One region of the Agromyces mariniharenae genome, then DNA from elsewhere that is predicted to be linked to it. Evidence: predicted binding sites of a transcription regulator. Region 1 holds the regulator's gene; each other region holds the start of a gene.
The links. Region 1 encodes HrcA, which represses chaperone genes, less so after heat shock. Its sites were predicted from a motif close to TTNGCACTCGNNNNNNNCGAGTGCNAA; they were not measured.
Positions count from the first base shown of each region.

Region 2: FYC51_RS11415 (Hsp20/alpha crystallin family protein) is a predicted target of HrcA. The motif match lies at 908-934, and genes of this name have one in related genera.
Region 3: groES (co-chaperone GroES) is a predicted target of HrcA. The motif match lies at 999-1,025, and genes of this name have one in related genera.

Region 1 covers NZ_VSSB01000002.1:1,011,742-1,013,999, forward strand. The annotation lists gene dnaJ (molecular chaperone DnaJ) at 1-603, opposite strand, end outside; gene hrcA (heat-inducible transcriptional repressor HrcA) at 659-1,681, opposite strand; gene FYC51_RS18030 (DUF4870 domain-containing protein) at 1,871-2,258, shown strand, end outside.
Region 2 covers NZ_VSSB01000001.1:2,477,100-2,479,357, forward strand. The annotation lists gene FYC51_RS11410 (hypothetical protein) at 1-275, opposite strand, end outside; gene FYC51_RS11415 (Hsp20/alpha crystallin family protein) at 399-833, opposite strand; gene FYC51_RS19730 (isochorismatase family protein) at 1,097-1,489, shown strand; tRNA gene FYC51_RS11425 (tRNA-Phe) at 1,725-1,797, opposite strand; tRNA gene FYC51_RS11430 (tRNA-Asp) at 1,891-1,964, opposite strand; tRNA gene FYC51_RS11435 (tRNA-Glu) at 1,998-2,073, opposite strand.
Region 3 covers NZ_VSSB01000001.1:2,624,439-2,626,696, forward strand. The annotation lists gene FYC51_RS12205 (class I SAM-dependent methyltransferase) at 1-957, opposite strand, end outside; gene groES (co-chaperone GroES) at 1,119-1,415, shown strand; gene rarD (EamA family transporter RarD) at 1,504-2,258, shown strand, end outside.

The DNA of each region.
Region 1 (2,258 bases):
GCGCACGCGCCCCTGGCCCTGGCAGGTGACGCACGGCGTGGCGATGATCGTGCCGTAGCCGCGGCACGTGCCGCACGGGCTCGAGGTCATGACGTTGCCGAGCAGCGAGCGCACCGAGCGCTGGATCGAGCCCGTGCCATGGCAGATGTCGCAGGTGACCGGGGCGGTGCCCGGCTGGCAGCACGAGCCGTGGCAGGTCTCGCACGTGACGGCCGTGTCCACCTCGATGTCGCGGTGCGTGCCGAAGATCACCTCGTCGAGGCCCACCTCGACGCGGATGAGCGCGTCCTGGCCGCGCTCGCGCCGGGAGCGGGGTCCGCGGGTCTGCTGCCCGGCGCCGAAGAAGGTCTCGAAGATGTCGCCGAACCCGCCGAACCCCTGGTCGCCGAACCCGCCGCCGCGGCCGCCCAGGTCGTACTGCTGGCGCTGTTTCGGGTCGGAGAGCACGTCGTACGCGTGCGTGACCTGCTTGAAGCGCTCGGATGCCTCGGCGCCCGGGTTGACGTCGGGGTGGAGTTCGCGTGCGAGGCGTCGATAGGCCTTCTTGATCTCGTCGGGGGTGGCGTCGCGTGCGACGCCGAGGACCTCGTAGTGGTCTGCCACGGAGGGCGTGTCCTTTCGATTGCCGGATGCCGAGCGGGTGGGTCGGCAGCGGGAGTCAACTCTCGCCGAGGGTGCGGGAGAGGTAGCGGGCGACGGCTCGCACGGCCGCCATGCTGGTGGTGTAGTCCATGCGCGTGGGGCCCACGACGCCGAGGCGCGACACGTCGCGGCCGGGGATCTCGAACGCGCTCGAGACGATGGAGGTCTCGCCGAGGCCGAACGAGGCGTTCTCGCGACCGATGCGCACGGCCACGGCGTGCTCGTCGCCCGACATCTCTCCGAAGAGCTTCAGCAGCACGACCTGCTCCTCGATCGCCTCGATCACGTCGAGGATCGACCCGGCGAAGTCCTGCTCGGTGCGCACGAGGTTCGCGGCGCCGGCCACGACGAGCCGGTCGCTGCGCTGGGCCCGCGCCTGCTCGGCGAGGGTCAGGGCGAGGGTGTGCAGGACGAGCGCGTGACGGCGGTCGGTGCCGGGGATCTCGCCCGACAGCGCCACCGCGGCATCCGCCATCGTGCGACCGCCGGCGATCTCGTTGAGTCGCACGCGCAGCCCGGCGAGCGTCTCCTCGTCGACGGGCTGCTCGAGCTCGACGAGCCGCTGCTCGACCTGGCCCGAGTCCGCGATGAGGATGCACAGCACGCGCGCGGGCGCCAGCGAGACGAGCTCGACGTGGCGCACGCGGGCGCTGCCGAAGCTCGGGTACTGCACGACGGCGAGCTGCTTGGTCAGCGACGCGATGAGCCGCACGGTGCGCGCGAGGAGCTCGTCGAGGTCGCTCGACTCGCCGAGGAAGGTCTCGATCGCCTGTCGCTGCGCCCGCGTGAGCGGCCGGACGTCGGTGAGCTGGTCGACGAAGACGCGGTAGCCCTTGTCGGTCGGGATGCGACCCGACGACGTGTGCGGCGCCGCGATGAGCTCCTCCTCCTCGAGGAGGGCCATGTCGTTGCGGATCGTCGCCGCGGAGACGCCGAACGCATGGCGTTCGACGATGGTCTTCGAGCCCACCGGCTCGCGCGACGCGACGTAGTCCTGCACGATGGCGCGGAGCACCTCGAGACCGCGTTCGGAGACCATGTTCCTCGCTTCCCTCACCGCTTAGCACTCGTTCTTCCTGAGTGCCAATCCTATCGCGACATGCCGCGACCCGGCCGTTGCCACCCGACGACCTCGGCGATACCGTAGCCGTACCCCGCGAGTCACCCCGGCTGCGATCCACCCTGCTCGCAGCCCGCGGTTCACCCCAGAACCCCCGAAAGGCACGCAATGACCGACCCCAACTCGCAGACCCCCGACCCGAACGTCCCGCCGCCCCCGCCGCAGCAGCCGGCCTCGTCGTCCCCCACCGGCGTCGTGCCGCTCACGCCCGAGCAGGACGTGCAGTGGGGCTCGTTCGCCCACCTGGGCGGCGTCCTCGGCGTCCTGCCCTCGCTCATCATCTGGCTGGTCTTCAAGGACCGCGGCTCGTTCACGAACACCGAGGCGAAGGAGGCGCTGAACTTCCAGATCACGCTGCTCTTCGGCTACGTGATCTCGTGGATCCTCGTCGTCGTGTTCATCGGCGCCATCCTGGTCTGGGCGGTGTGGATCCTCGGCGTGGTGTTCTCGATCATCGCCTTCCTGCAGGCGAAGGACGGCAAGCACTACCGCTACC
Region 2 (2,258 bases), on a different contig from region 1:
CCGGCTGGTCGCAGTACCCAGATGCCTCCGTGTGGCGGGAGGTAGAAGACGGCGAACGAGCGCGCGGATGGGTCGTTCTCCCAGACGGGAACGACCGCGACCGCGGCTCCGGTGTCGACATTGATCCATTGGGCTCGCGGTCTGGGCTGGTCCTTGTCGTAGACGCTCGGATCGAGGAACGGTGCCGTGCCGGATCCCCACTTCTCTTCGAACCGCTCGTGGAAGATGGGGAAGAGGGTCCGGTCATAACGCCGCCACCCGTCGTGAGCTTGCATCTCTCTCATCTCCTCGACGTGATCGGGCCGCGAGTCAGCCGGCTGGTGACTCGGGCGAACGGAGCGTGCGAGAGGCCGCTCCGCCGAACGGCGAAGCGGCTCTTCGTTCGTGACGGCGGTTGCTCAGCTCGACGACGCCGAGATCTCGCGCTCGGAGTTCGGCGCGCTCTGCACCTCGACCTTGCGCGGCTTGGCACGCTCGCTCACCGGGATGACGACGCTCAGCACGCCGTTGTCGTAGTGGGCGCTGATCGCGGCGGTGTCGAGCCCGTCGCCGAGCGTGAGCTGGCGAAGGAACGAACCGCTGGGGCGCTCGTGCGCGAGCCACTGCACGTCGCTGTCGGAGCGCAGCGTGCGCTCCGCCCGGATCGTGAGCAGCTGCCCGTCGACGTCGACGTCGATCGAGCCGGGGTCCACGCCCGGCAGGTCGGCCGAGAGCACGTAGTGGTCGCCGTCGCGGTGCAGGTCGATGGGCATCACGCGAGGTCCCTGCCTCGAGTCGAGCATGCCCGCAGCGAGGCGGTCGAGCTCACGGAACGGGTCCCAGTACATGGCCATGGCTTGCTCCTCCCTGATGTCGGCCGTTCGGCCGGTTCCAAGAGTTGAGTCGATGTCGCTCAACCACGCTCAGATTAGCACTCTCGGTCAGAGAGTGCCAAGGGGAAACACAGTCGTCGATCACTTGCAGGTGCTGAGAATTTTGCGAGGTCAGGCGTCTCGTCGACGCGCTCGGCCCACATGACAGTCCTTCGATCGCCCGCTCCGGCTGCGGTGACGCTCCCATATCGGCGAGACCGGGAGAATGCAACAGCTCGAGGCATATGACGGGGTCCGAGCTTGAGCCTGCTTCCGTTCGCTACCCTCTCGCGGAGAGTTCGAGCAGAAATGAGCATCAAGATGACACTCCCCTCGGCGGCCGATGCGGCGCTCTCCGATGGGCGGTCCCGACAGGACTCCTCGGTCGTTCTCGCGGTCGACATCGGCGGCACGAAAGCCGGGGCATCACGCGCCTCGTGCTCGGGGGTGTCGCGACGAGCATCGGCGTCGAATCGACCGCCCGCGAGGCACACGACCTGGGCTACGAACTCGTCATCGCCTCCGATGCCGTGATCGATCTTCGACCCGAGACGCACCAGAACAGCCTCGAGCGCATCTTCCCGATGCTCGCGAAGGTCGCCACGACCACCGAGATCCTCGCCGCGATCGACGGCTGAGTCGCCACCACGGAGACCTGGTGACTGCTCAGCGCCTCTGCCGGAAGCCGAGGGGCCGGCGTCCAAGCCGGACTCCGGCCCTCCGCCGGTTCCTGAGGCGCTCGGGGAAACGGCCGCGACGCAGGCATTCGATCAACTGGGCACCGGGGCAATTGTGGGCAAACGATGCGAATGCATGCGACTCAAATAGACCGCACAAACAAGGAAACCCCCGGATGACCGGGGGTTTTCGATGTGGCTCCGACCGGCATCGATCCGGTGACCTTTCGATTTTCAGTCGAACGCTCTACCAACTGAGCTACAGAGCCTCGGGGCATCCGCTGACCTGGATGACCAGGTCAACACCACCTCGATAAGGAGAAAGCCCCTTCTCTCGAAAGGGAAAGGGCTTGTCGCCTGAGCGACCCTGACGGGACTTGAACCCGCGACCTCCGCCGTGACAGGGCGGCACGCTAACCAACTGCGCCACAGGGCCTCGTAAAGAAGCTGTTCAATTGTAATGCCTTCGTGGTGACCCCAACGGGATTCGAACCCGTGCTGCCGCCGTGAAAGGGCGGTGTCCTAGGCCACTAAACGATGGGGCCGGGTGGCCTTGCTTTGGGGCATGACCGCCGACAAGCAAGCATACGTGCCAACGCGCGCGAGCGCAAAACGAGGCCGGCGGATGCCGCGAGCACTCCGATCCGGGACCCGGCACGCACCCCGCGGCATCCGCCACGCGCGCCCGAAATACCCGGAAAGCGCCTCGCTCGCGCCTAACGTGAAGGCT
Region 3 (2,258 bases), on a different contig from region 1:
CGTCTCGAACGCGACATCCGCGGTGAGGTACGCGATGCCGTCGCTCAGCATCCACGCGCCGTTCGCGCGGGCGAGGTCGCCGATGAGGCGGGCGCGGATGACGGCGCCGTCGGGCTCGTACAGGTAGTCGCCGAGGGGGCCGGTCGGGGCGTCCTCGCTGTCGGCCGGCGCCGTGAGCTCGGCGGCGCCGTCGTCGCGGATGACGAGCGCCGCGCGGCCGATGCCCGGCCGCGCCACCGCGCCGAGCCACACGGCGAGCTCCACCACGTCGCCGTCGACCGAGACCCATTGCGCCTCGGCTCCGCCGGGGATCACGTCGCGGTCGGTGCCGGGGCCGAGCTTCACGCCCACCGGCAGGCGGTCGGCCAGCCCGAACGCGAAGTCGAGGCTCGGCGAGTAGTCCGCGGCATCCGCGAGCCGACGGGTCGTGCCGCCCGAGGTCCTGCGGCGGGCGGGGTCGAGCCAGGCGCCGCCGATTCCGCCGAGGGCCACGTCCTCGGCGCGCGCGTGCAGCACGCGCGCCTTCGGGAACGGGGTGAGGTTGAAGGTGGCGATGGCGGCCGTCACCTCGTCGGCGTCGGCCGCGGTGACCTCGAGGTCGACCGCCGCGAGCGCGAGGGCGTCGCCGCCGATGCCGCAGCCGAGGTCGGCGACGTGGCCGATGCCGGCGCGGGCGAAGCGACCGGCGTGGAGCGCCGCGACCTTCAACCGCGTGGCCTGCTCGAGCCCGGCCTCGGTGAACAGCATGCGCGTCGCGAACTCGCCGAACTTCGCCTTCGCCCTGGCGCGCAGCTTCGACTGGCTGAGCACCGCGGCCACGAGGCCGGGCGGATGCCCCTGCCGACGGAGCTCGGCGACGGTGCGCACGATGTCCGCCTTCGAGTCCCACTCGGGGAGCTGGTCGAGGAGCCGCAGTCCCTCGGGGGAGAGGAGTTCGACGAGGTCGGCGCGGTCCACCCGGCCACGCTAGCATCGCGCACTGCGGAGTTCCGCAGCGGCTGGCACTCACGTTGCACGAGTGCCAAATCGCGCCTAGACTCGGCTTAGCACTCTCGCAATGAGGCTGCTAATCAGTCTTCGCAAAGACGTCATTCGCCCAAACAGAGAAGGGGTCAACCGTGTCGGTTTCCATCAAGCCGCTCGAGGATCGCATCGTCATCAAGCAGGTCGAGGCAGAGCAGACCACCGCGTCGGGTCTCGTGATCCCCGACACCGCCAAGGAGAAGCCCCAGGAGGGCGAGGTCGTGGCGGTGGGCCCCGGTCGCATCGACGACAACGGCAACCGTGTCCCGCTCGACGTGGCCGTCGGCGACAAGGTCATCTACTCGAAGTACGGCGGCACCGAGGTGAAGTTCGGCGGCGAGGACTTCCTCGTGCTGTCGGCTCGCGACGTGCTCGCGGTCGTCGTCCGCTAGGTCGACACGAACCATCCGAGGCCCGGACGCCCATGCGGCGTCCGGGCCTCGTCGTGTCCGTGGGGAGTGCCGGGCGTAGGCTGAGCTGGTGTCATCCCGCTCCGAGACCGAGACCCCAGCGCCGCCCGCGCACCACGCCTCGGTGAGCCGGTCGGGGCTCGCGTTCGCGATCGCGGCCTACGGCCTCTGGGGCTTCCTCCCCGTCTACTTCATCGCGCTCGAGCCGGCCGGTCCGATCGAGATCGTCGGATGGCGCGTGCTGCTCTCGCTCGTCTTCTGCGTGCTGCTCATCACCGTGACCCGAGCCTGGCGTCCGTTCATGGCGCTCGTGCGCGATCGGCGGGTGCTGTTCACGATGGGGCTCGCGGGCGTGCTCATCTTCGTGAACTGGTCGACGTACGTCTATGCGACGCTCACGAACCAGGTCGTCGAGGCGGCGCTCGGCTACTTCATCAACCCGATCGTCACGGTGTTCCTCGGCGTGCTCGTGCTCCGCGAGCGCCTGAACGCCACCCAGTGGGTCGCCGTGGGCATCTCGATCGTGGCGGTCGTCGTACTCGCCGTCGGCTACGGCCAGCTGCCGTGGATCGCGCTGGTGCTCGCGTTCTCGTTCGGCTTCTACGGGCTCATCAAGAAGCGGGTCGGACCGAAGGTCGACGCGGTGTCGGGCCTCACGCTCGAGACGGCGTGGCTCGCGCCGCTGGCCGTGGCGCAGCTCGTGTTCGTCGCCATGACGAGCGGGCTCACCATGGGCACGGTCAGCCCGTGGCACACGGTGCTGCTGCTCATGGCCGGTGTTGTGACGGCCATCCCGCTGCTGCTCTTCGCCGCGGCCTCGCGGCG